4 regions of the uncultured Martelella sp. genome follow, and region 3 is predicted to be linked to each of the others. Evidence: riboswitches for the same ligand, from Rfam matches in the RefSeq annotation. Region 3 holds a riboswitch; each other region holds the start of a gene.
What was found. Region 3 has a riboswitch for thiamine pyrophosphate ahead of thiC (phosphomethylpyrimidine synthase ThiC). Riboswitches for the same ligand answer to the same signal wherever they lie in the genome.
Positions count from the first base shown of each region.

Region 1: it holds a riboswitch for thiamine pyrophosphate, as region 3 does, so the genes downstream of both, thiB (thiamine ABC transporter substrate binding subunit) here and thiC (phosphomethylpyrimidine synthase ThiC) in region 3, are expected to answer to the same signal.
Region 2: it holds a riboswitch for thiamine pyrophosphate, as region 3 does, so the genes downstream of both, thiE (thiamine phosphate synthase) here and thiC (phosphomethylpyrimidine synthase ThiC) in region 3, are expected to answer to the same signal.
Region 4: it holds a riboswitch for thiamine pyrophosphate, as region 3 does, so the genes downstream of both, thiM (hydroxyethylthiazole kinase) here and thiC (phosphomethylpyrimidine synthase ThiC) in region 3, are expected to answer to the same signal.

Region 1 is NZ_CAXXFM010000001.1:1,531,579-1,537,436, forward strand. Features, by position in the region: gene ACHZCU_RS07250 (glucan biosynthesis protein G) at 1-1,384, opposite strand, end outside; gene ACHZCU_RS07255 (peptidylprolyl isomerase) at 1,787-2,224, opposite strand; TPP riboswitch at 2,486-2,600, shown strand; gene thiB (thiamine ABC transporter substrate binding subunit) at 2,648-3,661, shown strand; gene thiP (thiamine/thiamine pyrophosphate ABC transporter permease) at 3,681-5,303, shown strand; gene ACHZCU_RS07270 (ATP-binding cassette domain-containing protein) at 5,317-5,858, shown strand, end outside.
Region 2 is NZ_CAXXFM010000001.1:2,151,855-2,157,712, reverse strand. Features, by position in the region: gene ACHZCU_RS10155 (NAD(P)-dependent alcohol dehydrogenase) at 1-648, opposite strand, end outside; gene ACHZCU_RS10150 (hypothetical protein) at 687-830, opposite strand; gene ACHZCU_RS10145 (sugar-binding transcriptional regulator) at 945-1,904, shown strand; gene ACHZCU_RS10140 (HAD family phosphatase) at 1,901-2,578, shown strand; TPP riboswitch at 2,617-2,719, shown strand; gene thiE (thiamine phosphate synthase) at 2,833-3,495, shown strand; gene ACHZCU_RS10130 (TRAP transporter large permease subunit) at 3,492-5,291, shown strand; gene ACHZCU_RS10125 (TRAP transporter substrate-binding protein) at 5,303-5,858, shown strand, end outside.
Region 3 is NZ_CAXXFM010000001.1:2,855,163-2,861,020, reverse strand. Features, by position in the region: gene ACHZCU_RS13380 (LysR substrate-binding domain-containing protein) at 1-158, shown strand, start outside; gene thiC (phosphomethylpyrimidine synthase ThiC) at 189-1,997, opposite strand; TPP riboswitch at 2,098-2,214, opposite strand; gene ACHZCU_RS13370 (NAD(P)-dependent oxidoreductase) at 2,344-3,258, shown strand; gene ACHZCU_RS13365 (phosphodiesterase) at 3,330-4,127, shown strand; gene ACHZCU_RS13360 (LysE family translocator) at 4,143-4,769, opposite strand; gene ACHZCU_RS13355 (DMT family transporter) at 4,771-5,700, opposite strand.
Region 4 is NZ_CAXXFM010000001.1:3,336,941-3,342,798, forward strand. Features, by position in the region: gene thiD (bifunctional hydroxymethylpyrimidine kinase/phosphomethylpyrimidine kinase) at 1-787, opposite strand, end outside; gene thiE (thiamine phosphate synthase) at 784-1,422, opposite strand; gene thiM (hydroxyethylthiazole kinase) at 1,419-2,213, opposite strand; TPP riboswitch at 2,263-2,357, opposite strand; gene ACHZCU_RS15520 (enoyl-CoA hydratase-related protein) at 2,463-3,275, opposite strand; gene ACHZCU_RS15525 (CoA-acylating methylmalonate-semialdehyde dehydrogenase) at 3,458-4,954, opposite strand; gene ACHZCU_RS15530 (LysR family transcriptional regulator) at 5,211-5,858, shown strand, end outside.

The sequences.
Region 1 (5,858 bases), 1.3 Mb from region 3:
GCGGGCCGCCGGCAAAGTCGACCACGATCTTGCGGACATCATCGTCAGCCTGTGCGCCCGAGACGCCGCCTTCACCGCTTCTGATGTCGACCACGCGCGCAAGCCGCACCTGATCTTCCTCGATCGCACCCCATGTCAGGCGGTACGAATATTCGGCCGATTCTCCGGCCTTGGCCGGGGCTTCAGGCTGCCAGAAGCACACGACATTGTCGTTGACTTCCTTGTCGGTCGGGATTTCGACCAGCGAGATCGAACCCTTGCCCCAGGTGCCGAGCGGCTCGACGAGGAGCGAGGGCCGACGTTCGTAATGGGCTTCGGCGTCCTGATAGTCCTCGAATTCCCGATGGCGCTGGTAAAGCCCGAAGGCGCGCGGATCGGTTTCGGTGAAGAAGGAATTCGCAAGCTTCTTCGCGTTCTGCAGGTTGCGCCACAACTCTGTACCATCGGCACGCACGATCTTCAGCCCTTCGCTGTCGTGAACACGTTCCCGATAGTCGTCAAACGCATGATGGTTGGCCGGCCCGAACAGGAACATCGAAGTCATAGGTGCAACGCCGAGACGGGCGATATCGTTCCGGAAAAACAATCGCGCGGTCACATCCATGCGCGTATTCTTGCCGGGCGTGATCACGAACCGGTAGGCGCCGGTGACGCTCGGACCGTCGAGCGCGGCAAAAACGGTGATCTTTTCGCCTTCCGCAACGGGGCGAACGATGTAGAACGCGGAAAACCGCGGAAACTCCTCGCCCTGGTCCGTGGCGGTGTTGACCGCCAGGCCGCGGGCCGACAACCCGTAAAGATTGCCCTGACCGAGCGCACGGAAATAGGAAGAGCCCAGGAAGGAAATCAGCTCGTCGGAAACATCGGGCCGGTTCAGCGGATAGTTGATGCGGAAACCGGCAACGCCGGGAAATTCAGCATCCCTGAACTGCGCGATATCGAGCGGCGAGCGATAGATGAAGTCGTCGGCGGAAAACACCAGCTTTTCGGCATCGCCATTGGCGACTTCGTAAATCTCCACCGGCGTCTTGAACAGCCAGCCGAGCGAAAAGGCCTGAAGCTGGAAATTCGACTGGTCCCGCCAGATCGCCTTGTTGGGATCGTAGCGGATTGCCCGGTAATCATCATAGTGGAGCGAATTGAAGGGTTCGGCAACATCCTGCGGCGGTGCCTCATAGGGCTGCGCCGCCTTTTCCTTCATCCGGGCCGTCAGCGTATCGAAGGTAAACGCGTCGGGGGCCGGTGCCTGCGCTTCCACTTCCGCATTCTGATCCGGTACCTTGCCGGGTTCCACCGCGGCGCCTTGAGCAAATGCCTTGCTTCCCAAACCGGAGAAAGCCAGCGCTCCCGCGGCCGTTTGCGCCAGAAAAACTCGTCTCTTCATTCAAATTCCCGTCGGTTGAAAAGGGGAGGCCGAAAATGTTGCATTGCACCAAAACCGGCGCCGGAATTGCGTTTTTTGAATGTATTCGCTCTCGGGCAAGATCGCGCGAAAACCGTCTCGGCGGTAAGCGCAGACACTTCGGAAACGGCGCAAGCCCGTTTCGGTTCCACACTGACGCAAAAAACAGACATCGGTATCCATCCGGTCGCAAACAGGGTCTGCCCGGAGAGCCGGGCATCAAAAGGGGCTGGGACGCCATACAGCATTCCAGCCCCTTTTTTAGGGCAGCCATTCAACCAAAGAATGGCAAGATCATGGCAATACGCCTTTTTCGCGCCGCAATATCTACAAACTCACTGTCGAGCTGTCGGAATGGCTGCGCCAACAAAATATGCTTTCTTTTCAAGCCGCGTTGACGATTTCAACGAGCTCGACGGCGAAATTCAGATCCTGCCCGGCAAGCGGATGGTTGGCATCCACGGTTACCTGCTCTTCCTCGACCTTGGTCACGACCAGCGGCACGGTTTCACCGGTGGGCGTGCGCGCCTGAAGCTGCATGCCCGGTTCCACTTCAACCTCGGCCGGCATGGCCGACTTCGGCACGACCTGAACCTTCTGCGGATCATGCGGCCCATAGGCCTCTTCCGACGGCACCTGCACCTGGCGGCTGTCGCCGACATTCATACCGGCGATCTCGCGATCGAGCCCCGGGATGATCTGGCCGGCACCGACGGTAAACTCAAGCGGCTGACGGCCTTCGGAAGAATCGAAGGTCGAACCGTCATTGAGGGTTCCTGTATAGTGAATACGAACGGTGTCCCCGCTCTTGGCTTCTGTCATTGGTGTGCTCCTTCCTTTGAACACTGAGCGCATCGGCACAGCACCGGCTCAAACCGGCCTCAGGCCCAGGCGCCGTTTCTTTTTCCTGAGGCTCCGGCCTTCGACCGGAAAGCGCCCCAGAGGATGAGCCGACACACTTTCCTGCATGACGACTGGCGGGTACATCCGAAATACCGGATGCGCCTCTTACCTAGTCACTTTCACGTGTATTTTCAAATCCGTCCGGCCTTGAATTCCACGGAAGCCCGCGATAGGTGTTGAAAAGCTCTAACGGGGTGCGGAACGCGGCTTCGACGTCGTCCGCTGAGAGGTGAAGAACCAACCCGAGGAACCTGATCCGGTTAACACCGGCGGAGGGATTAGACGCGTGAACGATCCGACGCCCTTTTCCCATGTTGATTGAGACACCACGAAGGAGGCGTCATGCCCGGCCATCATCTTTCGATTTCGATTGCAGCGCTGGCGCTGCTGGCTGCAGGCGGCGCGCTGGCTGAAGACGGCAAGGTGCTGACCGTCTATACCTATGAAAGCTTCAACACCGAATGGGGCCCGGGCCCGCTGGTCAAGCAGGCTTTCGAGGCCGAATGCGGCTGCACCGTCAAATTCGTCGGCGCGGAAGATGGCGTTGCCCTGCTCAACCGGCTGAAGCTCGAGGGCCGTTCAAGCCCCGCAGACATCGTGCTCGGCCTCGACAATAATCTGATCCACGAGGCAAAGGAGACGGGGCTTTTTGCCGCCTCCGGCGTTTCCACCGACAATCTCGACATCCCCGGCGGGTTTGAAGACGACATTTTCGTCCCTTTCGACTACGGCTATTTCGACATCGTCTACGACAGCGAGAGCATCGCATCTCCGCCGACCACGCTTGACGAACTGGTCAACGGACCGGCTGACGAAAAGATCGTGATCGAGGACCCGCGCACATCGACGCCGGGCCTTGGCATGCTGCTGTGGATGAAATCCGTCTATGGCGACGAGGCGGCGGCAAAGTGGGAAGCGCTTTCGGACCGCATTCTGACGGTCGCGCCCGGATGGTCGGAAGCCTACGGCCTGTTCACCAGCGGCGAGGCGCCGATGGTGCTTTCCTACACCACCTCGCCGGCCTATCACCAGATTGCCGAGGAAACCGACCGCTACAAGGCCGCAGACTTCGAGGACGGGCTCTATATCCAGATCGAGGTGGCTGGCATGACGACGATGGCGGACGATCCGGCGCTGGCCAGATCCTTCCTCGCATTCATGCTTACGCCCGGCTTTCAGGATGCAATCCCGACCCACAACTGGATGATGCCGGCTGCCGCAACCTCCGAGCCGCTACCGGATGCCTTCCAGAATGCCGTCACGCCGGACAGGACGCTGCAATTCGCCCCGGATGTCGTGGCTGAAAACCGGCAGGCCTGGATCGACGAATGGCTGAACGCGATGAGCGCGCGGTGAGCGCTGCGGGACGACGGTTTTGTATCTGACCACGGCAGAGTTTCGCCGGAGCCTTTCCGCCGGCATCATGTCCCTTGCGGGCGTTATCGGCTTCATTGCCGTGGCGGTGGCCGCCCTTTCCGGCTTCGGGCGGATTGGCGATGCGGTCTCGGTCATGAACGAGCCCTATGTCTGGCGCATTCTGCGTTTCACGCTCTATCAGGCCTTCCTGTCCACCGTGCTGTCCGTGGCGCTTGCCATTCCCGTTGCCCGTGCGATGGCGCGGCGGCCGCATTTTTTCGGCCGGATATGGATTGTCCGGCTGATGGCCGTGCCGCTGGGACTGCCGGTGCTGATCGGTGCGCTCGGCATTATCGGCATATGGGGACGGCAGGGCCTTTTCAACGATGCGCTGGCTTTTGCGGACTTTGGCCGCCCGCTGCAGATCTACGGCCTGCAGGGCATCCTGATTGCCCATGTCTATTTCAACCTGCCGCTGGCCGCCCGCCTGTTTCTGGCAGGCATCGAGCGCGTGCCGCAGGAATATTTCAAGACCGCCGCAATGCTGTCGATGCCGCAACGCAGCATCTTTCGCTTCATCGAATGGCCGGTGATCGCGCCGCTGATCCCGGGCGTTGCCGGACTGGTCTTCATGCTGTGCGCCACCTCTTTCACGCTGGTGCTGATATTGGGCGGCGGGCCGGCGGCGACCACGATCGAGGTCGCGATCTATCAGGCGCTTCGCTTCGATTTCAATCCCGCACGCGCCGTCGCCCTTTCCGGCATGCAGATTGCCGTAACGGCACTGGTGCTTGCCGCCCTTGCCCTTTTTCCGAAGGCGAAAGACCCGGGCGCCAGCGCCAGCAGCGATGTCAGCCGGCGCCCCGACGGCGACCACCGCCTTTCGCGCGGCATCGATGCCGGGTTGATTGCAGTGTTTCTGGTCTGGCTCGCCCTGCCGCTGGCGATGATCGTGGTGAAGGGCGCGGGCGCAGACCTGCCCGGGCTCTTGCGCGAACCCGCCTTCCTCAGGGCCACGGCCACCAGTCTCGCCATTGCGTTTTCGGCGGCTCTGGTTTCGCTCGCCCTGGCGCTTTCCTTCATCGCCGCCACCGGCGCAATCGAAACGCTGCGCGCGCCCGGCGCGCTTGAACGCGGCCTTGCCGGATCGATGTCGGCCATGGGGTCGCTGGTACTGCTGGTGCCGCCGATCGTGCTTGGCACCGGCTGGTTCCTGCTGCTGCGCCCGTTCGGGCTGACCGATGCCGCCGCGCCGGCAATCGTCGCCAGCATCAATGCGCTGATGGCCCTGCCCTTCGTGCTGCGCGTGCTCCGGCCGGCTGTTGCCGTCCACCGCGCCCGCACCGCCCGGCTCTCGGCCAGCCTCGGCCTTGACGGCTTTGCCCGATTGCGGATCGTCGACTGGCCGGGCCTGAGAAAACCAACACTGACGGCGCTGTCCTTCGCCATGGCATTGTCGCTCGGCGATCTGGGCGCTGTTGCCCTTTTCGGCGGCGATCAGCTCACCACCCTGCCCTGGTTGCTCTACAGCCGCCTTGGCAGCTATCGCACGGAGGATGCCAACGGGCTGGCGCTGATCCTCGGCGCGCTCTGCCTTGTCCTGATGATTGCCGGCACCCGCGCGCCGGCGGCGAAAAACTGAGAAAGGCGCCGATGTGTCAAAAGCCCCCGGCATCACCCTGGAAGACGCAGCGCTGAAACTCGGCGGCAAGGATTTCCTGTTCAACGGCACGATTGCCGGCGGCAGCGTGACGGCGGTAACCGGCCGTTCCGGCTCCGGCAAGACCACGCTTTTGAACCTGATTGCCGGCTTCGAAAAGCCCGACAGCGGCCGCGTGCTGATCGGCGGGCAGGTGATGAACGATCTTCATGTCGCAAACCGTCCGGTCACGGTCGTGTTTCAGGAAAACAATCTTTTCGCCCACCTCGATATCTTCACCAATACCGGGCTCGGCGTGGACCCGGGCCTCAGGCTCGACGAAAACGGTCGGCAGCGAATCAGCGAGGCCCTTGCGCGCGTCGGTCTTGCGGGTTTTGAAAAACGCATGCCCGCCTCGCTTTCCGGCGGCGAGCGCCAGCGGGCGGCCTTTGCCCGGGCACTGGTGCGCAATCGCCCGATCCTGCTGCTGGATGAACCCTTTGCCGCGCTCGATCCTGAAATGCGCGGGGAAATGGGTACACTTCTGCTTGAACTGCA
Region 2 (5,858 bases), 700 kb from region 3:
ATGAACAGTCTCGATGCCGTCATAGCGCCCGATGATATCAAGCTTGGGCTGGCTGAAATCGGCAATGATCACCCTGGAGCAACCGCCGGCATGGGCGGCAAGCGCGGTCATCATGCCGATCGGGCCGGCGCCGGTCACGACCGCGACATCGCCGGGCTTGATGCCGGCCCGCATTGCCGCCTGCATGCCGATGGCGAAGGGCTCGACCATCGCCCCTTCGGCAAAGGTGACGTGGTCGGGCAGTTTGAAGGTGTAGGCCGCCGGATGAACGACTTCCGGCGCGAGGCATCCATGCACCGGCGGCGTTGCCCAGAAGCGGACAGCCGGATCGACATTGTAGATGCCGAGCTTTGCCGCCTTCGAATTCGGATCGGGAATGCCGGGCTCCATGCAGACACGGTCGCCGGGTTTCAGGTGGCCCACATTGGCGCCCACTGCGGCCACCGTGCCGGAAGCCTCATGGCCGAGCACCATCGGCGCATCAACCACGAAGGGGCCGATCTTGCCGTGGGTATAGTAATGCACATCCGATCCGCAAATGCCGACGGTGTGCACGCAAATGCTGACATCGTCGGGACCGAGTGTCTGCTGCAGATCGATCTCCCTGAGGTTCAGTCGACCCTTTTCCTCCAGTACCAGCGCCTTCATGCTATTTTGGCCTCCTCCGACACAACACATACTCCTTGCTAAGGCGCGGCAACACTCACCGCGTCGATGAAATTGACGTCTTTCACGGCCGCGATGACGCCATCAGACCGGTCTTCCGCAATGGCACCAGAACGGTCGATACCCGCCGGAATACCCCGTGACAAAAGCGTGTTATACGCCATTTACATTTGTTTCAATAAAAACATAAATGTAAATTTACAAATGTCAAATTTGCATTTCAGATGAAAACGGTTCATATGACGGACAGGTATGAAACGCGCGACGGGATGCGCCTGGTGGCAAGTGAAACGAGTGTGGAAACCGAGGCGTTTCTGGTCGAGGTCTGCTGGCATTATTTCATCAATGAAATGACCCAGTCCGAAGTGGCGGCACTGATGGGGGTCACCCGGCTGCGCGTGAACCAGGCCATCAGAAGCGCGCGCGCCGACGGGCTGGTGCGGGTCGATATCCAGTCGCCGCATGTCATGCGCCTGCGCCTGCAGGAAGACCTGAAGACCCGCTTCGGCCTTGCCGACGCCATCGTGGCGCCGGCCAATGCGGACAATCACGACTATCAGCGCCCCGCAGGCGCCGCCCTTGCCAACTATCTGGCAAAAGGATTGCGCGAGGCCCGCTGGCAGCGGATCGGGGTGTCCTGGGGCATGACGCTGACAAACGCGATGACCCATCTGCCGCGCATGCAATTGCCGGAAATCGAAATCATATCGATGATCGGCGGCACATCGCAGGGCGCATCGTTCAACACGTTCGGGATCGCCTCTGGTTTTGCCGACCGGCTGGGCGCCCGATATTCGCTGTTTGCCGCCCCGGTCTACCTCTCGCCCGGCACAGACAGGGAAGAGTTTCTCTCCGATGCCGTTTTCAGCGAGCATCTGGAAAAGCTGAAAACCCTCGATCTCGCCGTTCTGGTTGCCGGCGACCTGTCCGACAGGTCCGTTTTGATGAACACCGGACTGCCGTCCAGTGTCACACCGGCGACCCTTTCCGAAAAAGGCGCGGTCGGCGATATCGTCGGCCATTTTATCGATCACAACGGCCGGGAGGTCGACCACTTCATCAATGACTGTGCCGTCGGCATCCGGCTTGATGCGCTTGAGAAGGTTCCCGAGCGGGTGCTTGCCGCAGCCGGCACACACAAGGTCGACGTCATCATCGCCGCCATCCGCCGCGGGCTCGTTACCACGCTTGTGACCGACGACATCACCGCCGAACGCATTCTGGCCAGGACCTCATGAAGAAAACAGTTATTTTCGATTTCGACGGTGTGCTCGCCAACAGCGAAATCATCGCGCTCGCCGAACTCCAGACCTCACTTGAAGAATACGGAATAACGGTCGACTGGGATACGCTGGTCGAGAAGTTTCTCGGCGCCTCGATCAAACAGATCACCGCCTTTGTCGAAAACAGCACCGGCAAGCCGGTTGAGCCCGCGTTTCAGAAGGACTGGTATGCGCGGCTGTTTGACCGCTACGCCCGCGAACTGCAGCCGATGACGGGTGCCGCGGACATGCTCGACAGTCTGGATGCAGCCGGCATCGGCTACTGCATCGCGTCCGGCGGCTCCTACAAACGGCTGGGTGTGGCGCTTGAGTGTATCGGCTTTGCCGACCGTTTCCGCGGCCGCGCTTTCAGTGCGGAATCGGTCGAACACGGCAAGCCCGCGCCCGACGTTTTTCTGTACGCCGCCGAACAGAGCGACGCGCAGGCCGGCGACTGTGTCGTGCTTGAAGACTCGATTGCCGGCGTCATTGCCGCCGGCCGCGCCGGGATGCGCTGTGTCGGCTTTGTCGGCGGCGGCCACCTTGAAGGCATAAGGCCGCTTCATGCCGAACGGCTTCAGAGCGCAGGCGCCGACACCGTGCTCACAGACCTGTCCGGTTTCCGGCAAGCCGCGTTCGGCGCTGCCTGAAGCCTGTTGACAGGGGGCGCAAAGCCCGACAGAATCACGGAAATTCCGAGGGGAGCATCATCCGATGCTGAGATGGCAATGCGCCGGACCCTTGAACCTGATCCGGGTCATACCGGCGTAGGAACGGAAAATGGTTGCCTTCCCTGTTTTCGCGCCCGCGCCGCTGCCCGGTCTTCGTATGATCGTGGAGCGCTTTCTATGCCGTTGGACATTCGTAACATCTGCCCGCCGGGAACTCTTGCCGGGGCACGGCCATGAGAACGGTCGACTATCGCCTGAACGCCATTGTCGATGCCGGTCTGGTTGAGGCCGCGCCGCTGGCGGAGTTGGCGCGGCTTGCCGCCGAAAACGGCGCAACGCTGATCCAGTATCGCGACAAATTCGCCAAAACCCGTCAGATGGTCGAACGCGCCGTTCAAATCCGCGCGGCGCTTGTGCCCACCGGCGTGCCCTTCGTCGTCAATGACCGGATCGACGTGGCCCTTGCGGCCGAGGCCGACGGGGTGCATCTGGGCAGCGACGACATGCCGGCGGAGATCGCCCGGAAGCTGCTTGGCCCGGACGCCATTATCGGGCTCACGGTCAAGAACGCCTCCGATGGCGCCAGGGCGGCGGCCGCACCGGTCGATTACGCCTGTATCGGCGGTGTTTTCCAGACGCTTTCCAAGATCAATATGGATCCTCCGGTGGGCCTCAACGGCTTTCGTGCGCTGCGCCGCGGCCTCAAACGGGCGCGGCCCGACCTGCCGGTTGGCGCGATTGCCGGTATCAAGCTTGAAGACGTGCCACGGCTGATGGCCGAAGGCGCCGACGGCATTGCGGTGATTTCCGCGATTTTCCACGCACCCGACGTTTCAGCCGCAACCCGTGAACTCCGCCGCAGCGTAGACACGGCCATCGCACCCCCGGCACAATGACGGAAAAGCCCGGCACGCTGCACGCCCGGGCAGCACAGCTTGCCACGCGGCTGGAAACGGCACTCGCGATGGTCGCCGCCACCGTGCTGGCGGTGATGCTCGCCGTGGTGCTGACCAGCGTGGTTCTGCGCTATCTGTTTCACACCGGCGTTATCGGAACGGAAGATCTCGGCATCTGGCTGAATGTGGCGCTGATTGCCCTTGCCGCACCGCTTGTGCTGTCCGGCCCGCTTTCCATGCGGCTTGATCTGCCTTTCGGCCCGGCTGCCAAAAAACTGGCCGGCATCATTGCCGATGCGTTCAGCCTGCTGGCGGCTCTTGTGCTGATTTTCGGCAGCACGCGCGTCGTGAACCTCATCGGCGGCACATCGCCGGCACTCGGCCTTCCCGAATGGGTGCGTTTTGCGGTGACCGGCGCAGGCGGCGGTCTTCTCGCGATCATTCTGGTTCTTCGTCGCATCGGCGAACGGCAGGCTCTGCCGCTTGCCGCATCCGCGACCCTCGCATCCGCAGTCTATTACGCCTGCCTGCACGTCACCGTCACAACCGCCCTGCCTGCGAGCATTGCGATCGCGATAGCGGCGGCGGTCGGCCTTGTCGCCGCCGCACCGCTTGCCCACGCCTTCATCGCGGCGGCGATGATCGCCATTCCCTTCGGCGGCAATCTTGGAACGGAAACCATCGTCACCACGACCGTTTCCGGCATGTCCCACTTTCTGTTGCTCGCCATTCCGTTCTTTTTGCTGACGGGGGCAGCCCTTTCCGCCTCGGGCGCGGCAACGCACCTTGTGGCCTTCGCCGCCTCACTGGTCGGCCACCGGCGCGGGGGGCTGGCGCAGACGGTGCTGGCCACCGGCACGCTGTTTTCCGGGGCCTCCGGCTCGTCGGTCGCCAATGCCGTGTTTTCCGCCACCACCTTTCACCCGGAACTGGTGCGCCATGGCTATCCGCCGGCCCGCTCCGGCGCGATCATTGCCGCCTCGTCGGTGCTCGACAACATCATCCCGCCGTCAATCGCCTTCCTGATCCTGGCGGCCGCGACCGACCTTTCCGTGGGCGCGCTGCTTCTCGGCGGGCTGTTTGCGGGGCTGGTGATGGCGGCGGCTCTCTCCATCGCCATTTACCTCACGACCCGCAATCTGCCCGGCAGCAGACCGGCGGCCAGGGGCGAACGCCGGCGATCCCTGCTGGCAGCGGTCCCCGCCTTCGGGCTCGGCGTCATCGTGGTTGCCGGCATCCGCATCGGCATCGTCACCACCACCGAGGCGGCAGCCCTTGCGGCCATCTATGCGCTTGCACTTGCGGCTTTTTCGAAAACGCGCCGGACAGCGCTTTTTTCGGTTTTCCGGCAGACCGCGACCGAAGCGGCGGCCATCGGCCTTCTCATCGGTTCGGCCGGACCGTTTGCCTTTCAGCTGGCCGTTGACCGCGTATCCGGCATGATCGCCTCAACCGTTGCCGCTTTCGGCGGTTCTCCCGCCGCGGTCCTGGCCTTTTCCGTCATCGTTCTGCTTGGCGCCGGGCTGGTTCTCGATATCGGCGCGGCGATCCTGCTTTTAGGCCCCCTTCTGCTGCCGCTTGCCACCGGTTCCGGCATCGACCCGATCGCCTTCGGCGTGATCATCGTCACCACGCTGATGATCGGCGGCCTGACGCCGCCGGTCGGCATGCTGGTTCTGGTGGTGGCCGGTGTGACGGAGGTTCCCTCGGCCGAGCTTTTTCGCGCGGTGCTGCCCTATCTCGCCGCGCTTCTTGCGGCAATCGCCATTCTGTGCATCTGCACCCTGTTGATCTGAGAGGAAACGTCATGCAGCCCCTCACCCGTCGCCATTTCCTGAAAGCCGCTACGCTGACCGCGCTTTCGGCCCCGTATATCGCCCGCCCGGCCCTGGCGCAGACCACGGTGACCGTGGCCTCATTGCTCGGAGAGGACAAGCCGGAAACCAGAATCTGGCGCTATATCGCCGAAAAGGCCGAGGAACGGCTGCCCGGCCGTTTTCGCTTCAACATCGTCGCCAATGGCGCGCTGGGCGGGGAAAAACAGGTTGCCGACAGCATCCGCCTCGGTTCCGTGCAGGCGAGCCTTTCGACCGTTTCGGCGCTGTCGTCATGGGTGCCGCAATTGCAGATCCTCGACCTGCCGTTCCTGTTTCGCAGTCCTGAACACCTTGGCCGCGTGGTTGCAGGCCCCGTGGGCGCGGAACTGAAAAGCGCGCTTGCCGATGAGCGCTTCATCGTCGGCGGCTTTATCGACTACGGCGCCCGCCATCTTCTGACGAAAACGCCGGTAACCCGGCCGGAAGGGCTTGAAGGCGTCACGATCAGGGTAATCAACAGTCCGCTTCATACCGGGTTGTGGAGCG
Region 3 (5,858 bases):
ATTTTGGCCTGCCGCAGCTGCCATCAATCGAACTGCGCCTCCTGCGTGCGCCGAACATTTCAGGCATTGCCGACCGGCTGGCCGAGGTGCTGCGCCGGGAAACGCTGAGCAAGGTGACGCCAACGGCTGAGACCGAACCGCACACCGAACCTGCATAAGTCATTCCCCGGCAACTGCTTCGAGATGGCTCAAGCCTCCTCTTCGCTTTCCAGCGGAAGGTAAAGCGCCCCGCCCTCGCGGAATTTTTCCGCCATCTTCGCCATGCCCTCTTTCTGGGCTTCGGCGCGAATATCGTGCGAAATACGCATCGAGCAGAATTTCGGCCCGCACATTGAACAGAAATGCGCAACCTTGTGCGCCTCCTTCGGCAGGGTCTCGTCGTGCATCGAGCGTGCGGTTTCAGGATCGAGCGACAGGTTGAACTGGTCCTCCCAGCGGAACTCGAAGCGCGCGCGCGACAGTGCATCGTCACGGATGCGCGCGGCCGGATGCCCCTTGGCAAGATCGGCGGCATGGGCGGCAATCTTGTAGGTGATCACCCCGGTCTTGACGTCATCGCGGTCGGGCAGGCCGAGATGTTCCTTCGGCGTCACATAGCAGAGCATCGCCGTGCCGAACCAGCCGATCATCGCCGCGCCGATGCCGGAGGTGATGTGGTCGTAACCCGGCGCGATATCCGTGGTCAGCGGCCCGAGCGTATAAAATGGCGCCTCGCCGCAGGCCGCAAGCTGCTTGTCCATGTTCGCCTTGATCTTGTGCATCGGCACGTGGCCGGGGCCCTCGATCATCACCTGGCAGTCTTTCGCCCAGGCGATCTGCGTCAGTTCGCCCAGCGTTTCCAGTTCGGCGAATTGCGCCTCGTCATTGGCATCGGCAATCGAGCCGGGGCGCAGGCCATCGCCGAGCGAGAACGACACGTCATAGGCGCGGGCGATATCGCAGATCTCGTCGAAATGCTCGTAGAGGAAGCTCTCGCGATGATGATGAAGGCACCATTTGGCCATGATCGAGCCGCCGCGCGAGACGATGCCGGTCACCCGGCCCACCGTCATCGGGATCATATGCAGCCGTACGCCTGCATGGATGGTGAAATAGTCCACGCCCTGCTCGGCCTGCTCGATCAACGTGTCGCGAAACACCTCCCAGCTTAACTCTTCGGCAATGCCGCCAACCTTTTCCAGCGCCTGATAGAGCGGCACCGTGCCGATCGGAACCGGCGCATTGCGGATGATCCAGTCGCGGATATTGTGGATATTGCGGCCGGTGGACAGGTCCATCACCGTATCGGCGCCCCAGCGCGTGGCCCAGACCATCTTTTCCACTTCCTCGGCCATGGATGAAGTCACGGCGGAATTACCGATATTGGCGTTGATCTTCACCAGAAAATTCCGGCCGATCGCCATCGGCTCGGCCTCGGGGTGGTTGATATTGGCCGGGATGATCGCCCTGCCCTTCGCCACCTCGTCGCGGACGAATTCGGGCGTGATGAAATCGGGGATTTCCGCGCCAAAACTCTCGCCATCGCGCATCAAGGCCTGTTTCGCCGCCTTTCGCCCGAGATTTTCGCGGATGGCCACAAACTCCATTTCAGGCGTGACGATGCCGGCGCGGGCATAGGCCATCTGGGTCACCGCCTTGCCATCCCTGGCCCGGCGCGGCTGATGGCGCACGGGAAATTCCGGCACCAGCCGCTTGCCTTCGGCAAAGCCATTATCCTCCGGCTTCACATGGCGTCCGTCATAGGCGTGCGTGTCGCCGCGCGCGGCAACCCAGCCCTCGCGCAGGCGCGGCAGGCCGCTTTCGATGGCGATATCGGCCTGCGGATCGGTATAGGGGCCGGAGCTGTCATAGACCGTGACGGGCGGCTCGCCGGCGCTTGGGTGCACGTCGATCTCGCGCATCGGGATGCGGATATCGGGATGCAGCATGCCCTTGTGCCAGACGCGGCGGGATGCCGGCAGCGGGCCTGTGGTGACGGTCGGAGAAATATCTTTCATCGGTCGGAGCCTCCATAGCTCTTGGCGTTGGAGACCCAGTTCGACGTTGAATGGAGGAGGCCGCGCATATTGCGCCTGAAAGGAACAGCGGGCCTTATCCCGCGCAGCCGATGCACCATCCCTACGCCAGTGTGAACTGGATCAGGTTCATCGGGTCACTGCGCCGCATAAGCCAGCAGTATCTCAGCCCCTTGTCGGGACCCCCCGGGTGAGCGCGCCAAAATTGCGCCGGATGCGCGAGCTTGTCAACGCCTGCTGCGAAAAACGGTATATACCTGATTTTCGAATTTATGACTTTTATAAATTTCGTTTTTCGGAATGGATAATCGGCCTTAGGCTTGCGCGCATGCCCGATCAGAACGCGCCCGCACCGCAAAGCAGACCGACAGGTTTCATCGGCCTCGGCACGATGGGAACGCCCATGGCACTGAACCTCGTTCAGGCCGGTATGCCGGTTATCGTGTGGAACCGGACGCCGGAACGCTGCATGCCTCTGGAAAAGGCCGGCGCCGCCGTTGCGCCAACGGCAGGCGACCTGTTTTCCCGGTGCGAAACCGTGCTTCTGATGCTCGAAAACGAACGCGCCACAGATGCCGTCCTCGGGCGTGGAACGGACCGCTTCGCCGAACGGGTCGGCGGTCATTGCATCGTTTCGATGGGCACCGTCTCGGCGGCGTATTCCCGAACACTCTCTGATGAAATCACAGCCGCCGGCGGCCATTATGTGGAAGCGCCGGTCTCCGGTTCGCGCAAACCGGCCGAAGCCGGACAGCTTGTCGGCATGCTCGCGGGCGCGCCGGAGGATATGAAACGTCTGCACAGCCTTCTCGCGCCGGTCTGCAAGCAGGTTTTCGAGTGCGGCGCGGTCCCTGCGGCGCTGCAGATGAAGCTCGCGGTCAACGCCTTCCTGATCACCATGGTCACGGGGCTTGCGGAATCCGGGCACTTCGCGGCGCGGCACGGGCTCGACATGGACAAGTTTGCCGAAATCCTGAATGCCGGACCGATGGCGAGCGACGTCTCGAAGGTCAAGATCGACAAGCTCCGCCACCGCAATTTCACTCGTCAGGCCGGAATTTCCGATGTGCTGAAAAACAGCCGGCTGGTGGCTGACGCGGCGCGTTCGGCAGGCACCGCCTTTCCGCTGATGGAGGCGTGTGTGGCGCTCTACGCGGAAACGGAAGCCTTGGGGAACCCGGAGGACGACATGATCGCCGTTATCCGGGCATTCGAGGCGCGCGCCGACCACTCCGGCTCTTGATCTGCCTGTCGCCGCGCGCCACTCTGCGACTGCCCGTACGGCGCCCGCCGGAAAACCTTGAGGATAAAACCATGCTGATCGCCCACCTCTCCGATCCCCACCTTCGCGCCAAAGGCGCGCTTTATCAGGGACTGGTCGATTCGAACGCCATGTTCGATCTCGCGCTCGATACACTTCTGGCGCTGCGCCCGACGCCCGATCTGGTGGTCATCGGTGGCGATCTTGTCGATGGCGGCACGGAAGCCGAATACGAGACGGTGCGAACCGCCCTGCAACGCCTTGACCAGCCTGTCTTCGTGATCCCCGGAAACCATGACGATCGCGAAACCTTCCGCCGTTGTCTTCGTGACCTTGTTCGGCTTCCCGATGAAGGACCGCTGCATTTCGACACGCACGCGCAATGGCCCGTCAGGGTGATCGGCTTCGATGTGACGGTCCCCGGGCAACACTATGGCGAGATCACCGAGGCGTCACTCGCATGGCTGGAGCAGAGACTGACCGAACGCCCGGATCAGCCGACAATGCTCTTGATGCACCAGCCGCCCGTCGACAGCGGCATCGGCTTCATCGATACCTACAAATGTTTCGGCGGCGACCGACTGGCGGCACTGGTCGGCCGGCATGACAATGTGGAGCGCGTGTTGTGCGGTCACATTCACCGCTTCATGCAGATCGGGTTCGGCGGCCGCCAGCTGATGACGGCGCCGAGCACCACGACAGCCATCGCACTCAAGCTGGAGGAGGATGCATCGCCGGCCTCCTTCGTCGAGCCGCCGGCCTTTCTTTTGCACCACTGGCGCAAAGGCGGCGGTCTTGCAACGCACTGGGTGCCGGTTGGCCGTTTTCCCGGACCACTGCCCTTCTTCTGATTGCGCGTTTGCCGCCTATCGCGTTACCGCCATGAAGGCACTGCCGCCGATCATGAAACCGCCACCGGCATAGCCTGCCCGCCTCCGCGCAGCGCGGCTGCCAAGAAGCGTGCGCATCCGGGCCGCGACAAGCGCGTAACACCCCAGGACCACCACCACGACAAGGCTAGAGGTCAGGGTCAACAAGGCAAGCTGAAGCGCAAGGTTGCCGTCCGGCGCGATGAACTGCGCGAGAAACGCCATGTAGAAGACAATGGATTTGGGGTTCAAAACGGCGGTGAGCGCGCCCGCGCGAAAACAGCTCCAGACGGCTGCGGTGTCCTGCTCCGGGACCAGATCGACAGCCGCTTCCTCGCCGCGCGCCGCCCTGATCTGCTCAATGCCCAGCCATGCCAGATAGAAGACACCGGCCCATTTGACGAGTTGAAACAGCAGGGCCGACGCCGCAAGAACGGCACCGACACCGGCAAATGACAGGCCGAGAAGCGCAATGGAGCCGACGACAGTGCCGAGGACGCCCATCATGGCGGCCGCCCTGCCCCTTGTCAGCGATTGCCCGATCACGAGCATGACGCTCGGGCCGGGAATGACAGTCAGCACCACGCAGGCGATCAGATAGGCAACCCAGCTTTCCACCGACATTCTAGCTCCTCTCCGTCCTTGTTTCCGTCTCTACCGGGGTGAGCGACGCCAGAAACGCTCCGCCGCCGATCAGCGCGATACCGCTCAGGTCGACAAAACCCGGCCGGTCGCCAAAGAGCAGAATGCTCCACACCAGCGCAAACACAAGATATCCGTTATCGAACAGACCAATGACCGGCGCCGGCGCCAGTTGATAGGCCAGTGCGACTGCCGCGGTGATAACGGCAAGAAGAACACCGAGCCCCATCAGTATCTGCCATCCCGATGCCCCAAGCCTTGGCCAGGCGGAAAGCAGAAAGCCTGCATCGCTGCCTGCGCCGAAAAACAGCAGAACCATCACATAGGCCGCACCGGCCGCCGCAAGGACAAGGTTGAGATTCAACGCCATAGACAATGGCGGGACATCACGGCAGCGGCCATAGGTGATGACGGCGGCCAGCGCGTAAAAAAACGCTGCCAGCAGCGGCAGGACCATGACCGGTGACACTTCCGACGGGCCCGGTCTGAGGATCACCAGAACGCCGGCAAGCCCCAAAGCAATCGCCACAACCCCGCGCTTTCCAATGTGCGTCCTGAGCAGGATGGCCGACAGAACCGCCATCCACATCGGCGATGTGTAATAGCAGGCCGCCGCCAGCGAAAAGGATATAAACGGCAGGGCTGCATAGTAGCTCGCCCACATCAGCGCCAGGCTGAGGCTGCGCGCCCAGACCCACGGATTTGCCGTCAGAAGCGCGCGCCCGTTCCTTGCGGTCAGCCGGAAGATTATCGCAAGAAGAATGGCCGCAACGGCCGAACGCAGGACAAGAACCTGCCCCAGCGAGACATCGTCACTGAAAAGCTTGACCAGCGCATCGGAAAGCGAAAGCAGAAGCACGGCGCCGGTGATGGCGCCGATACCGGTAAGACGCGCCTGCCGCGTATTCGTCATTATGGATACCATGAGCGCAGCCAAACATGCATGATGCCCGATGAAAAATGATATTTTTCTTAGAATACATGATCAGAACGCATGCAAACGATGCGCTTCAGCTGGCGCGACGTGATGCCGGAGGCGATCTGAAAGCCTGCTCTCCCTGCTTTCAGGCA
Region 4 (5,858 bases), 480 kb from region 3:
CGTGGAAATGGTGGGTCGGGCCGTGACCGGAGCCGACGGCAAGCGCGTCTGATGCGGCGATGGCGTCGGCGACATAGGTTTTGGCCTCTGTGGCCGCATCACTAAGTGGAAGCCCCTTGCCGATCTCGGCGGCAATCGCACTTGAGAGCGTGCAGCCCGTGCCATGGGTGTTTTCCGTTTCGATGCGCTTGCCTTCAAGCCATTGATGGCCCTCTGCGGTCACCAGAAGATCGGGGCAGTCTTCACCGTCCAGATGCCCGCCTTTCAGTAGCACGGCCTGCGGCCCGAGACCGCGCAGCGCCTGGGCCTGGGCGATCATCGTGTCGCGATCGGTGGCGACGTCTTCGTCCAGCAGGGCTGCCGCTTCCGGCAGGTTCGGCGTCAGGAGCGCGGCGAGCGGCAGCAGATGCTCCTTCAATGCCTCGACCGCATCTTCCGGCAGGAGCCGGTGGCCGCCCTTGGCCACCATCACGGGATCGAGCACCACCGGAACTTCGACATGGTGGCGCAGGCAGTCGGCAATGGTGACTGCGATATTGGCATTGGCGATCATGCCGATCTTGATCGCGCTGACGGAAACATCGTCGAAGATTGCGGTGATCTGTTCGGAGACGAAGGCTGAGGGCACCTCGTGCACGCCGGTGACGCCCCTGGTGTTTTGCGCCGTCAGCGCCGTCATGGCCGCCATGCCATAGGTGCCGCGTGCGGAAAAGGTCTTGAGGTCGGCCTGAATGCCGGCGCCGCCTGACGGGTCGGAACCGGCGATTGAAAGTATATTCGCAATCATGTCTTTGCCTTCCCGATGGCCGCTGAAAGGGCCACCGCTGCGTGATGGGGATCGGGTTGTCCGCAGATCGCCGAGACGACGGCGATGCCATCTGCACCGGCCTGAAATGTGGCCGGTATGTGCTCGGCTTTCAACCCGCCGATGGCCACGACCGGCAGGCCGGACCGCCCTGCCACTTCGGCAAGCCCGTCAAATCCGAGCGGAGCGGCATGGCCGGGTTTTGTACCGGTCGCGAAAACCGGGCCTGCGCCGATATAATCCAGCGGGGCCGGGTTGAAACACCGTGCGGCCTCAAGGCTGTCGATCGAAAGACCGAGCAGCATGTCGGGCCCGATTTTCGCGCGCACGGCCACCGGGTCGTCGTCCGACTGGCCGACATGGACACCGTCTGCGCCAAGCGCGATTGCTGCTTCGACATCGTCATTGACGATCAGGCGGGCATCCGTGCCGGCCAGAACCTGCTGCAGCTTGCGTCCGGCTGCAATCCGTTCGGATGTGGTGGCGTCCTTCATCCGAAGCTGGACCATGGTGGCGCCTCCGCGCACGGCCTGCCGGGTCGTTTCTGTCATGCCGAGGGTGCTGCAAAGCACGGGATCAAGCACGAGATAAAGCGAAAGGTCGAAAACCGGTCTCATGAAAGTGTAATCCTTGCCTCGGCTTCAAGTTCCGCCGGCGTCAGCGATGCGAGCTGATCGAGAAAATGGACAGCGAATGTGCCGGGGCCCTCAGCGATGTCATGCGCATGGCTGCCGGCGACGGCATAGAAGGAAAGGGCGGCCACGGTTGCAGAAAACGGATCGTCCGGCCGGGCGCCTGCAAAGGCGCCGACAAGGCAGGTCAGCGCGCAGCCGAGCGCCGTCACCTTCGGCATGATCGGGGAGCCGCCGTGAATGCGTGCGCTGCGGGTGCCATCGGTGACAAAGTCGTTTTCACCAGTGACGGCCACCACCATGGTGCGCTCGGACGCCAGCCGGCGGGCGGTTTCCTCGGCCGCTTCCACGCTGTCACCGGCATCCACGCCCTTGCCGCCGCCTGTCGCGCCGGAAAAGGCGAGGATTTCAGACGCGTTGCCGCGCAGGATCGTCGGTCCGCGCTCAAGCAGTTCGCGGGCGGCCTTTCTGCGAAAATCCGTTGCAAAATGGGCAACAGGATCAAAAACCCAGGGTGTGCCCTTGGCCGTAGCGCCGTCGATAGCGGCCTTCATGCCGCCGATCCACAGCGGTGACAGGGTGCCGATATTGACGGTGAGAGCGGAGGCCAGTCCGGCGAATTCGCCGGCTTCTTCCTCGCAATGCACCATGGCCGGGGAGGCGCCGGCCGAAAGCAGCACATTGGCGGCGACATTCATCGCCACGTAATTGGTGATGCACTGCACCAACGGCGCCTTTTCGCGCATTTCGGTGAGAATGGTCGCGGTGTCTGTCATTCCGGTTTCCCTTTCAGTTGTGGCGGAAAAGCCGGACGGACCAGAACAACGGAAGGCCCGAGTGACTCCCTCCGCCGGTATGATCCGGATCAGGTTCCAAGGGTGCTTCTCAGCCCGCTGCAGCGGACGCCCCCGTCGCTCTTGATGGCGTTGTTATATCAGAAAAAAGCGCCCCGATAAGGGGCGTTGCAGGTCGAGGGGAATTTTTATTGTCGCCTTTGGTTCACCGCAAAATCCCTGCGGATACAGTCATCTGTCGCGTATCTGTGTGGGATGGGGGAGTGGGCCGCGTTTTTTGCCCGAAGCCCCGTGAAGATGGGTCATCAGTGTTTGCGTGCGGATGAGAAGTGCGGGATCTTTCAGCAGTTCCGCGCGCTTGCAGGCGATGCCGGCTGTCTGTTCATCGCTCAGCGGTACGGCGCTGGCCAGCTGGTTGAGTTGCAGCTTGGTGTTGGCAATGCCTTGGGGGGTGCAGCGGGCAATGCGGTTCGCCACCGCGCCGATACGCCGGTCGAGGGCCACCGGTGTTTCGAAAATATCGTTGAAGATACCGGCACAGCGAGCATCCTCTGCATTCATCGGAGCGGCCGTCAGAAACAGTTCCTTGATGGAATGAAGGCCGGCAACCGACAGAAACCGGCTGTAATCTTTCGGATTGAAGGGGATGCCCAGCCTGTTTGCGGTCATGACGACACTTGCGGTCTTGAGCGCATAGACAAGATCGGCGGCCAGCAGCAGCCAGAGCGCACCGGCATAGACCGTGCCTTCGACCTGGGCGATCACCGGAAGCGGGGAGGCGTAAATCGCCTCGAACATGGCAAATATCGGATCATCCGCAAGGTCATCGTCAGGTCTGTATTCATTCAGGTCATGGCCTGCGGAGAAGATGCCGTGCGAGGTCTGAGCCTTGATCACCACGACCCGCACGCCCAGTTTCTCGGCCTGTTCGAGGCAGGAGATCACGGCCTTCGACATCTCCGCATCGAAGGCGTTGCGGGTACACGGGTTATCGATTGTAATCGTGGCAACCTTGTCTTCGAAGCGAAAATCGATCTTGTCCATCCGTCGTTCTCCTTAGTCGTGACGAAAGGGGGTAAATGCAACTAAAGGATGATTTTGTCGAAATTACGCGTTTGGATGACGCCTGTTTGCGGACGTCGAAGACAACCAGACCGCCGCAACGAAAAACCCCGGCAGGTCGCCCTGCCGGGGTGGGGGACATCATGACGGTCCTGCGTCGAGGCTTATTTCATCGTCGGCATGGAGAATTCCGCGCCCGAGCGGATGCCCTTGGGCCAGCGGCTGGTGATGGTCTTCATCCGGGTGTAGAAGCGCACGCCTTCCGGCCCGTGCATGTGGTGATCGCCGAACAGCGACGCCTTCCAGCCGCCGAAGGAATGAAATGCCATCGGGACCGGGATCGGCACATTGATGCCGACCATGCCGACCCTGATCTTGTGGGCGAATTCGCGCGCGGCATCGCCATCGCGGGTGAAGATTGCCGTGCCATTGCCGAATTCGTGGTCGTTGATCCACTGCGCCGCTTCGTCATAGCTTGAAGCACGGGCAACGGAGAGAACCGGACCGAAAATCTCTTCCTTGTAGATTTTCATATCGGTGGTGACCCGGTCGAACAGTGTCGCGCCGACGAAATAGCCGTTTTCATAGCCCTGCAGTTTCAGGCTGCGGCCATCGACAACAAGATCGGCACCTTCTTCGACGCCCGAATCGATATAGCCGAGAACCTTGTCGCGGGCCGCTGCGGTGACCACTGGCCCCATATCGGCCTCCGAATCGGTGCCGGGGCCGACCTTGAGGGCCGAAATGCGGGGTTTGAGCTTTTCGATCAGCCGTTCGGCGGTCTCGTCACCCACCGGAACGGCAACGGAGATTGCCATGCAGCGCTCGCCGGCAGAGCCGTAGGCTGCGCCCATCAGCGCGTCGGCAGCCTGATCCATGTCGGCATCGGGCATCACGATCATGTGGTTCTTGGCCCCACCCAGCGCCTGGCAGCGTTTGCCGGCCGCCGTTGCCGTGGTGTAGATATAGCGCGCGATCGGGGTCGAGCCGACGAAGCTGACGGCTTCGATATCGGGGTCAGTCAGGATGGCGTCGACGGCTTCCTTGTCGCCCTGGACGACGTTGAAGACGCCGTCGGGCAGGCCTGCTTCCTTCAGCCATTCGGCAATCAGCAGTGCTGCGGACGGGTCACGCTCGGACGGCTTCAGAATGAAGCAATTGCCGCAGGCGAGCGCCACCGGGAACATCCACATCGGCACCATGGCCGGAAAGTTAAACGGGGTAATACCGGCAACAACGCCGAGCGGCTGGCGCACAGACCAGCTGTCGACGGCTGTACCGACATTTTCGGTATATTCGCCCTTCAGAAGCTGCGGCGCGGCGGTGGCGAATTCCACCACTTCCATGCCGCGCTGGATTTCGCCCATGGCATCGGAAATCACCTTGCCGTGCTCGGCGGTGATCAAGGCTGCAAGCTCGGCGGTGCGGTCCTCGAGAATGCCGAGGAACCTGTTGAGGATGCGTGCGCGGCGCAGCGGCGTGGTCTCAGCCCAGCCGGGAAAGGCCGCTTTTGCCGTTTCGACGGCGGTACGGACATCGGCCGGGCTTGCCAGTGACAGTTGGCCGCTTTGTTCGCCCGTTGCCGGATTGTAGGTCGGTACGGTGCGGGTGCCGGACCCGGCCACCACCTTGCCGCCGATAAAGTGCTGGATGGATTTCATCGTGTTTCCTCCGGTGTTCCGGGCGACAGGCCCAACCGCTCTCTTCTGCGTCATCCTCGGGCTTGACCCGAGGATCCGATAGCACGGAACGAAGCCGCATGGACCCTCGGGTCAAGCCCGAGGGTGACGCAAGGAAGAGCAGTTGGTGACCATGGGTCGCTCTCGCGTTCAAATGATTTGCACACTCTCGCCTATTAATTTTTGCAAAGAAACAGGATAGTTTACAAATCCGTTGTGCAAAAATTAAAGGACAGCCATGGACTGGGATCACCTGCGCATTTTTCTCGCCGTGGCAAGGCGCGGGCAGATCCTGGCTGCCGCCCAGGCGCTCGGGCTCAACCACGCCACGGTGTCGCGCCGTCTCAACGCACTTGAAAACACGCTCGGCGAACCGCTGTTCGAACGCACGCCGGCAGGCTCGACGCTGACGGAGGCCGGCGAGCGTCTGCTGTCGGTTGCCGAGCGGGTGGAAACGGAAATCCTAGGGGTTGCGGAGGATACGCGGGCGCGCGGCGCAAGCCTTGCCGGAACTGTCAGGGTCGGCGCGCCGGATGGGCTGGGCACCTATTTCCTCGCCGGTGAACTCGGTCGTTTGCAGGAAGAACACCCCGGACTGATCATCGAGCTCGTGCCGCTGCCGCGCACATTCTCGCTGTCGAAACGGGAGGCGGATCTGGCCATCACGCTCGATCCGCCGGAGGAGGGGCGGCTGGTCGTGTCGAAACTGACGGACTACACGCTCGGTGTTTATGCCGCGCGGTCCTATCTCGACCGTTTCGACACACCGGAAGACGAGCACGCGCTTGCCGGTCACGTCGCGGTGACGGGGGTGGAGGACTACGCCTATGCCTCGTCGCTGAACTATGCCAATCATCTCGGCCGGTCGGCGGGCCGGTTGTTCCGC